3 regions of the Streptomyces sp. NPDC034043 genome follow, and region 3 is predicted to be linked to each of the others. Evidence: predicted binding sites of a transcription regulator. Region 3 holds the regulator's gene; each other region holds the start of a gene.

What was found. The regulator HrcA, encoded in region 3, represses chaperone genes, less so after heat shock. The targets are predictions, from matches to a motif close to TTNGCACTCNGNNNNNCNGAGTGCNAA.
Region 1: groES (co-chaperone GroES) is a predicted target of HrcA. The motif match lies at 1,354-1,380, and genes of this name have one in related genera.
Region 2: groL (chaperonin GroEL) is a predicted target of HrcA. The motif match lies at 1,269-1,295, and genes of this name have one in related genera.

What each region holds. Positions count from the first base shown of each region.
Region 1 is NZ_JBVISF010000004.1:97,371-100,641, forward strand. Features, by position in the region: gene ACZ51S_RS11735 (FtsW/RodA/SpoVE family cell cycle protein) at 1-898, opposite strand, end outside; gene groES (co-chaperone GroES) at 1,524-1,832, shown strand; gene groL (chaperonin GroEL) at 1,965-3,271, shown strand, end outside.
Region 2 is NZ_JBVISF010000016.1:108,494-111,764, forward strand. Features, by position in the region: gene thrC (threonine synthase) at 1-207, shown strand, start outside; gene ACZ51S_RS29745 (MoaD/ThiS family protein) at 244-522, shown strand; gene ACZ51S_RS29750 (cold-shock protein) at 904-1,110, shown strand; gene groL (chaperonin GroEL) at 1,426-3,045, shown strand; gene ACZ51S_RS29760 (Uma2 family endonuclease) at 3,155-3,271, opposite strand, start outside.
Region 3 is NZ_JBVISF010000005.1:389,382-392,652, forward strand. Features, by position in the region: gene ACZ51S_RS15525 (DUF3097 domain-containing protein) at 1-287, opposite strand, end outside; gene ACZ51S_RS15530 (MBL fold metallo-hydrolase) at 316-1,047, opposite strand; gene hrcA (heat-inducible transcriptional repressor HrcA) at 1,210-2,226, shown strand; gene dnaJ (molecular chaperone DnaJ) at 2,227-3,271, shown strand, end outside.

The DNA.
Region 1 (3,271 bases), on a different contig from region 3:
GGTTCGGCGAGTAGATCGCCAGGGGGTTCAGCCAGGCGGCGACCCGTGCCTTGACGTGGGGTTCCGTCGAGCCGACCACGAAGGCGCCCACGGCCGCCATGAGCAGGCCGCAGACGATCCAGCTGGTGCGCTCGGTGGCCACGTACAGCATCACCACGAAGACGCCGAAGAAGATCAGCGAGGTGCCGAGGTCGCGCTCGAAGACCAGGACGAGCAGCGACAGGATCCACACCGTGATGATCGGCCCGAGCTGGCGCATCGGGGGCAGGCGCAGGCCCAGGAACTTGCGTCCGGTCAGGGCCAGGGAGTCGCGGTGGACGACCAGGTAGCCCGCGAAGAAGATCGCGATCATGATCTTCACGAACTCGCCCGGCTGGAGCGAGAAGCCGAAGAGGATGATCCACCGCTTCGCGCCGTACGTGTCCGCGCCGAAGAACGCCGGTGCGATCAGCAGGACCAGGGCGATGGCCATGGTGATGTAGATGAACCGCTGGAGCAGCCGGTGGTCGCGCAGCAGCGCCACGGCCAGGATGCAGGCGGCGACCCCGACCACCGTCCACATCAGCTGGTCGGGCGCGTTCGCCACGGAGCCGTACCGCTCGATGTAGCCCTGGTCGAGCCGGTGGATCAGGACCAGGCCGAGCCCGGTCAGCAGCATCGCGAGCGGGAAGACCAGCGGGTCCGCGTACGCCGCGAACCGGCGGATGCCCAGGTGTCCCACCAGGGACAGCAGGGTCAGGCTGATGACGAAGCCGGCGAGGTGCTGCGGCAGCTCGCCGTTCATGGCCAGTCCGGCGCTGACGTGGCCGAAGACGGCGATGCCGATGACCAGGACGAGCAGCAGTGCTTCGGTGCGGCGGCGGGCGCCCGCCGCCGTCAGCGGCCTCAGTCCGCGCACGGGACGCCGCCGCCGCCGAGGGCGCCCCGCTCCGGCCGTGGAGGGGGCGGCGGCGGGGCGGATGACCGGGTGGGGGCGGGGGAAGGAGAAGAGGACGGCGCGGCGTCCGGCGCACCCGGGGTCGTCACAGTGGTCGTCCCGGGGCCGATCTGCTCGGCAATGAGGCGCTTTATCTTCATATCTTCTACGACGCCGATGCCCTCCCCGAGGTTCCTTTCGGAATGACTCATTCCGGATCCTTCGCCGGGACGGACCCTCGCCCGGGCGGGCTGCTGCGGAGGGATTCAGCCAGCTTGCGCGCGTCTTCGGCCGCGGGGGCGCGCCCACCCGAAGCGGCGCATACCGGGCGGAGGCCCCCCGGCGTCCCGGTGTGGGGCCCGGGCGGTCCCGGCGGGGTCGGCGTTCAGCCGAACGGGGGGTTCGGCGGCCGGAATACGTGGAACCGATGGAGCGTGTTGGCACTCCGCTTGACCGAGTGCTAATCGCCGGAATAGTCTCGCACCTGGCACTCGCCCCCGGTGAGTGCCAACACAGCGACAGGCAGGTCCGGCACCCGCGACGACGGATCGACCTGGTCGCCACCTCAGACAGTTAACCCCGGATCTCCGAAGGGGGAGGTCGGATCGTGACGACCGCCAGCTCCAAGGTTGCCATCAAGCCGCTTGAGGACCGCATCGTGGTCCAGCCGCTCGACGCCGAGCAGACCACGGCCTCCGGCCTGGTCATCCCGGACACCGCGAAGGAGAAGCCCCAGGAGGGCGTCGTCCTTGCGGTCGGTCCGGGTCGCTTCGAGGACGGCCAGCGTCTCCCGCTGGACGTCAGCGTCGGCGACATCGTGCTGTACAGCAAGTACGGCGGCACCGAAGTGAAGTACAGCGGCGAGGAATACCTCGTCCTCTCGGCCCGCGACGTCCTCGCGATCGTCGAGAAGTAATTCTCTTCTCCAGTTTTGCTTTGAGCTGCGCCCCTGGTCACCCTGCTGATGCCGGGCGGCGAGGGGCGTAGTTCGTTTCAGGCGGTCGCGGTGAGCGGCCGAGGATCGCAACGAGAGGGCGGAACCGCTCCCATGCCCAAGATTCTGAAGTTTGACGAGGACGCCCGTCGCGCCCTTGAGCGCGGCGTCAACAAGCTTGCCGACACGGTCAAGGTGACGATCGGCCCCAAGGGCCGCAACGTCGTCATCGACAAGAAGTTCGGCGCCCCCACCATCACCAACGACGGTGTCACCATCGCCCGCGAGGTCGAGCTGGACGACCCGTACGAGAACCTGGGCGCGCAGCTCGTGAAGGAGGTGGCGACCAAGACCAACGACATCGCGGGTGACGGCACCACCACCGCCACCGTGCTGGCCCAGGCGCTCGTCCGCGAGGGTCTGCGCAACGTCGCCGCCGGCGCCTCCCCGGCCGCCCTGAAGAAGGGCATCGACGCCGCGGTCAAGGCCGTGTCCGAGGAGCTCCTCGCGACCGCCCGCCCGATCGAGGACAAGTCCGACATCGCCGCCGTGGCCGCGCTCTCCGCGCAGGACGCCCAGGTCGGCGAGCTCATCGCCGAGGCGATGGACAAGGTCGGCAAGGACGGTGTCATCACCGTCGAGGAGTCCAACGCCTTCGGCCTGGAGCTCGAGTTCACCGAGGGCATGGCCTTCGACAAGGGCTACCTGTCCCCGTACATGGTCACCGACCAGGAGCGTATGGAGGCCGTCCTCGACGACCCGTACATCCTGATCAACCAGGGCAAGATCTCCTCCATCCAGGACCTCCTGCCGCTGCTGGAGAAGGTCATCCAGGCGGGTGGCTCCAAGCCGCTGCTGATCATCGCCGAGGACGTCGAGGGCGAGGCCCTCTCCACCCTCGTCGTCAACAAGATCCGCGGCACCTTCAACGCGGTCGCCGTCAAGGCCCCCGGCTTCGGTGACCGTCGCAAGGCGATGCTCCAGGACATGGCCACCCTCACCGGTGCCACCGTCATCGCCGAGGAGGTCGGCCTCAAGCTCGACCAGGCCGGTCTGGACGTCCTCGGTTCCGCGCGCCGCGTGACCATCTCCAAGGACGACACGACCATCGTCGACGGTGGCGGCAACGCCGCTGACGTCGCGGGCCGCGTCAACCAGATCAAGGCCGAGATCGAGTCCACGGACTCCGACTGGGACCGCGAGAAGCTGCAGGAGCGCCTGGCGAAGCTCGCCGGCGGCGTCTGCGTCATCAAGGTCGGCGCCGCCACCGAGGTGGAGCTCAAGGAGAAGAAGCACCGCCTCGAGGACGCCATCTCGGCGACCCGCGCCGCGGTCGAGGAGGGCATCGTCTCCGGCGGTGGCTCCGCGCTCGTCCACGCCGTCAAGGTCCTCGAGGGCAACCTCGGCCTGACCGGCGACGA
Region 2 (3,271 bases), on a different contig from region 3:
GGCATCTTCGCCGAGACCGCGGGCGGCGTGACCGTCGGCGTGACGAAGAAGCTGATCGAGAACGGGCAGCTCGACCCGGCGCTGACCACCGTGGTCCTGAACACCGGTGACGGCCTCAAGACCCTGGAGGCGGTGGCCGCGGACAGCGGCCAGACCGCCACCATCCGCCCCAGCCTGGACGCGTTCCGCGCCGCCGGCCTGGCCTGACCATCCCCCCTGCTCTACCGGAAAGGCAGTAGCGCCATGAGCGTCAACGTCCGCATCCCCACCATCCTGCGCACCTACACCGGCGGCAAGGCCGAGGTCCCGGCCGAGGGTGCGACCCTCGCCGAGGTCATCGAGTCCCTGGAGCAGAACCACCCGGGCATCGCCGCGCGCGTCCTGGACGACCAGGGCAAGCTGCGCCGCTTCGTGAACGTCTACGTCAACGACGACGACGTGCGCTTCGAGGGCGGCCTGCAGGCGGCCACGCCGGACGGCGCCGGCGTCTCGATCATCCCCGCCGTGGCCGGCGGCTGCTGACCGAACACATCAGAATTACCCCCTCCGTCATAAACGGAGGGGGTAATTCTGCTTGATTGGGCGCGGTAGAGTTGGGGCAGTCCCCTCCGCTGTTCTTGCCCGCCGCATATGAGCGGGCCGACGGATGGTTGACATTGAGTCAACATGCGCGCGCCTTTTGGGCCTTTGGTGCTGCTTGTCTGGCCCGAGTTGCCCTGGAATATTCCAAATTTTCACTCTATTTCAACGTTTCCGCGTGTCCAGAATTCTCGTCGGATTGACCTGTTGCTGACAGCACCGGTGCGGATACATTCAGCCGCGGTCGAGGCGTTCCGGCGCAAGTTCTGACCCGGGACCGCGAAGTGCGGTCCCGCGCAAGGGCCAGTAATAGGGGAGTTAGGCATGGCTCAGGGCACCGTCAAGTGGTTCAACGCGGAGAAGGGCTACGGCTTCATCGCGGTCGACGGTGGTGCGGATGTGTTCGTCCACTACAGCGCCATCCAGATGGACGGGTACCGCACCCTCGAAGAGGGTCAGCGGGTCGAGTTCGAGATCTCGCAGGGCCAGAAGGGTCCGCAGGCGGACATGGTCAAGCTCGCGGCCGGCTGAGCCGGAGCGAACGCGATCGGCCACCGACGCACGCACACGCGCATGAGGGGCCCACATCCCGGACAGGGTGTGGGCCCCTCCTGCATGTCGGCCCCGTGCCGCCCGCGTGTTGCCCGAAGCCGCTTGCACTCGTGGGGGTCGAGTGCTAATCATTGGCGTTAGCACTCTCCGAGTGAGAGTGCTACTCAGACGAGGACCGGGTCGGTGAGGCCCGCAGGGTCCGGCGGGAAGGAACCGCCGGGTCCGCAGGCCGTCCGTCGCGGGCGCGGGCGCGGTCCGGAGCAATCCACCCCTGTCCGGGAGGACCACTTCACCATGGCCAAGATCATCGCGTTCAACGAGGAGGCCCGGCGCGGTCTCGAGCGTGGCATGAACCAGCTCGCCGACGCCGTCAAGGTCACCCTTGGCCCCAAGGGTCGCAACGTCGTCCTTGAGAAGAAGTGGGGCGCCCCCACGATCACCAACGACGGCGTCTCCATCGCCAAGGAGATCGAGCTCGAGGACCCGTACGAGAAGATCGGCGCTGAGCTGGTCAAGGAAGTCGCCAAGAAGACGGACGACGTCGCCGGTGACGGTACGACCACCGCGACCGTCCTCGCCCAGGCGCTCGTCCGTGAGGGTCTGCGCAACGTGGCCGCCGGTGCCAACCCGATGGCCCTCAAGCGCGGTATCGAGAAGGCCGTCGAGGCCGTATCGGCTGCCCTGCTGGCCCAGGCCAAGGATGTCGAGACCAAGGAGCAGATCGCTTCCACGGCCTCCATCTCCGCCGCCGACACCCAGATCGGCGAGCTCATCGCCGAGGCCATGGACAAGGTCGGCAAGGAAGGCGTCATCACCGTCGAGGAGTCCCAGACCTTCGGTCTGGAGCTGGAGCTCACCGAGGGCATGCGCTTCGACAAGGGCTACATCTCGGCGTACTTCGCCACCGACATGGAGCGTATGGAGGCGTCCCTGGACGACCCGTACATCCTGATCGTCAACTCCAAGATCGGCTCGGTCAAGGACCTGCTGCCGCTCCTGGAGAAGGTCATGCAGTCCGGCAAGCCGCTGCTGATCATCGCCGAGGACGTCGAGGGCGAGGCCCTGTCGACCCTGGTCGTCAACAAGATCCGCGGCACCTTCAAGTCCGTCGCCGTCAAGGCCCCGGGCTTCGGCGACCGCCGCAAGGCCATGCTCGGCGACATCGCCATCCTCACGGGCGGCACCGTCATCTCCGAGGAGGTCGGCCTCAAGCTGGAGAACGCCGGTCTCGACCTGCTCGGCCGCGCCCGCAAGGTCGTCATCACCAAGGACGAGACCACCATCGTCGACGGTGCCGGTGACAGCGACCAGGTCCAGGGCCGCGTCAACCAGATCCGCGCCGAGATCGAGAACTCCGACTCGGACTACGACCGCGAGAAGCTCCAGGAGCGCCTCGCGAAGCTGGCCGGCGGCGTGGCCGTCATCAAGGCCGGTGCCGCGACCGAGGTCGAGCTCAAGGAGCGCAAGCACCGCATCGAGGACGCCGTCCGCAACGCGAAGGCGGCCGTCGAGGAGGGCATCGTCGCCGGCGGTGGCGTGGCCCTGCTGCAGGCCTCCTCGGTCTTCGAGAAGCTCGAGCTCACCGGTGACGAGGCGACCGGCGCCAACGCCGTGAAGCTCGCGCTGGAGGCCCCGCTGAAGCAGATCGCCGTCAACGGTGGTCTCGAGGGCGGCGTCGTCGTCGAGAAGGTGCGCAACCTGGCCGTCGGCCACGGTCTGAACGCCGCGACCGGCGAGTACGTCGACATGATCGCCGAGGGCATCATCGACCCGGCGAAGGTCACCCGCTCCGCCCTGCAGAACGCCGCGTCCATCGCCGCGCTCTTCCTGACCACCGAGGCCGTCATCGCCGACAAGCCGGAGAAGGCCGCCGCCGCTCCGGGCGGCATGCCGGGCGGTGACATGGACTTCTGATCGGCCCCTGGCTCCGGCCTCTGGTTGATCGGCTGTTCTCGTACCGAGGGCGGCACCCCCTCCTCACGGAGGCGGTGCCGCCCTCGGGCGTTTTCCGGCCCGACAGGGCCTAGAAGCCGGTGGTGTCCAGCTCGAAGCCGAAGGGCTCCGGGACGGGCAGCGGCTCACCGAAGGACACCGTCCTGCGGGAGCGGTACCCGTGCGGGGAGGGGTCCCAGAAGCAGGT
Region 3 (3,271 bases):
ACGGCGATCGAGCCGGAGGCCGTACGGGCCGGCGCGGCGGGCCCCCGCGAGGGGCGGGTCAGGGTCACCACGGCGCCGTCCAGCAGGAAGCCGCGCGGCTCCAGCGGGAAGACCCGGCGCTTTCCGAAACGGTCCTCCAGGGTCACGGTGCCCGCCTCGCATGCCACCACCGCGCCGCAGAAGTCCGTACCCGCCACCTCGACCACCAGGTCCGGGTCGGCCGGCACCTCCGGTACGGCCTTGGCGCGCTTCCACTGCGGGGTCAGGTCGGGGGAGTACTCACGCATTCGGCCGACACTAGGAGAGCCGGCGCCCTCACGCCTCCGACACGCCGAACCGGCCCGCCAGTGTGGCGCGTTGCGCACGCACGAAGCCCGCGTCCACCAGCGCTCCGTGCCCCGGCACGTACACCGCGTCGTCCCCGCCCAGGGACAGCAGCCGGTCCAGGGCGGCCGGCCACTGGCCCGGCACCGCGTCCCGGCCGGCCTGGGGCTCGCCCGACTCCTCGACCAGGTCCCCGCAGAACACCGCCTCCCGCTCGCCCGGCACGAAGACGGCCAGGTCGTGCTGGGAGTGCGCGGGCCCCACGTTGGCCAGCAGCACCTGCACCCCGCCCAGCTCCAGGGTCCACTCGCCCGACACCAGGTGCCGCGGTGCCCGGAGCAGCCCGGCCGCCTCGGCGGCCTCCGCCTCCGCCAGGCCGTGCCGGACCGCGCTCGCCCGTACCTCCTCGCGGCCGGTGGGGGCCGACAGCAGCCGGTCCAGGCCGACCGCCCCGAAGGTCTCGGCGCCCGCGAAGGCCGCCCCGCCCAGCACGTGGTCGAAATGTCCGTGCGTGAATGCGATATGGGTCACGCGGCGGCCCGTCAGCCGCTCCGCCTCGGCCCGCACCCCCGCCCCCTCGCGCACCGAGGACCCGGGGTCGATCAACAGCACCGACTCGTCCCCCACCACCAGCCCCACCGTGCAGTCCCACACCGGCAGCCGCCGCCGGCCGACCCGTCCGGTGACCCGTTCCCAGCCCGCCTCTTCCCAACGCACGTCCATGCCGCGACGCTACCCTGGCGGGCCGCCCTTGCCCGCGGCGTACTACCCGGCCGTACACTGACCGGGGGATGTCTGGCACTCAGACGCGCAGAGTGCCAACAAGCCAGCGACCGGCCCCCGACGGCCAGACCGACGACCGACCCGCATCCGGAGGTGTGCGCGATGCTCAGTGAACGCAGGCTCGAGGTATTGCGCGCCATCGTCCAGGACTACGTGGGGACGGAGGAGCCCGTCGGCTCCAAGGCCCTCACCGAGCGGCACCGGCTGGGCGTCTCGCCCGCCACCGTCCGCAACGACATGGCCGTGCTGGAGGAGGAGGGCTACATCGCCCAGCCCCACACCAGCGCCGGCCGGATCCCCACGGACAAGGGCTACCGGCTCTTCGTCGACAAGCTCGCGGGCGTCAAGCCGCTGTCGAGCCCCGAGCGCCGGGCCATCCAGAACTTCCTCGACGGCGCCGTCGACCTCGACGACGTGGTCGGGCGCACGGTGCGGCTGCTCGCGCAGCTCACCCGCCAGGTCGCCGTCGTCCAGTACCCGTCGCTGACCCGCTCCACCGTGCGGCACGTCGAGCTGCTGTCGCTGGCCCCGGCCCGGCTGATGCTCGTACTGATCACCGACACGGGGCGCGTCGAGCAGCGCATGGTCGACACCCAGACGCCCTTCGGCGAGAACTCCCTCGCCGACCTGCGGGCGCGGCTCAACAGCAGGGTCGTGGGCCGTCGGTTCACCGACGTCCCGCAGCTGGTGCAGGACCTTCCGGAGTCGTTCGAGATCGAGGACCGGGCGACCGTCACGGCCGTCCTCGCGACCCTTCTCGAAACGCTGGCCGAGGAGGCGGAGGAGCGGCTGATGATCGGCGGCACCGCCAACCTCACTCGCTTCGGACATGACTTCCCCTTGACGATCAGGCCGGTGCTGGAAGCGCTCGAAGAGCACGTGGTGCTCCTCAAGCTGCTCGGCGAGGCCGGAGAGTCGGGAATGGCCGTACGGATCGGGCACGAGAACGCCTACGAGGGGCTCAACTCCACGTCGGTCGTGTCCGTCGGCTACGGTTCGGGCGGCGAAGCAGTCGCCAAACTCGGCGTGGTCGGACCGACCCGCATGGACTACCCCGGAACGATGGGAGCGGTACGCGCAGTGGCACGTTACGTCGGACAGATCCTGGCGGAGTCGTAAGTGGCCACGGACTACTACGCCGTACTCGGCGTGCGCCGCGACGCATCGCAGGACGAGATCAAGAAGGCCTTCCGCCGCCTCGCCCGTGAACTCCACCCGGACGTGAACCCGGACCCGAAGACGCAGGAGCGCTTCAAGGAGATCAACGCGGCCTACGAGGTCCTCTCGGACCCGCAGAAGAAGCAGGTCTACGACCTCGGCGGCGACCCGCTGTCCTCCTCGGGCGGCGGTGGCGGCGCGGGCGGCTTCGGAGCGGGCGGCTTCGGCAACTTCTCCGACATCATGGACGCCTTCTTCGGCCAGACCTCGCAGCGCGGCCCGCGCTCGCGGACCCGCCGCGGCCAGGACGCCATGATCCGCCTGGACCTGGAACTGGACGAGGCCGCCTTCGGCACGACCAAGGACATCCAGGTCGACACGGCCGTCGTCTGCGGCACCTGCACCGGCGAGGGCGCCGCCCCCGGCACCTCGGCGCAGACCTGTGACATGTGCCGCGGCCGCGGCGAGGTCTCCCAGGTCACCCGGTCCTTCCTCGGCCAGGTCATGACCTCGCGCCCCTGCCCGCAGTGCCAGGGCTTCGGCACCGTGGTCCCGACCCCGTGCCCCGAGTGCGCGGGCGACGGCCGGGTCCGCTCCCGCCGCAGCCTCACCGTCAAGATCCCCGCCGGTGTCGAGAACGGCACCCGGATCCAGCTCGCGGGCGAGGGCGAGGTCGGCCCCGGCGGCGGCCCCGCCGGCGACCTCTACGTGGAGATCCACGAGCTGCCGCACCCGACCTTCCAGCGGCGCCAGGACGACCTGCACTGCACGGTCACCATCCCCATGACGGCCGCGGCCCTGGGCACCAAGTGCCCGCTGGAGACGCTGGACGGCATGGAGGAGATCGACATCCGGCCCGGCACCCAGTCCGGGCAGGCCATCCCGCTGCACGGGCGCGGCGTCACCCACCTGCGCGGCGGCGGCCGGGGCGACCTGATCGTCCACGTCGAGGTCACCACCCCCGGCAAGCTCGACGCCCAGCAGGAGGAGCTGTTGCGCCAGCTCG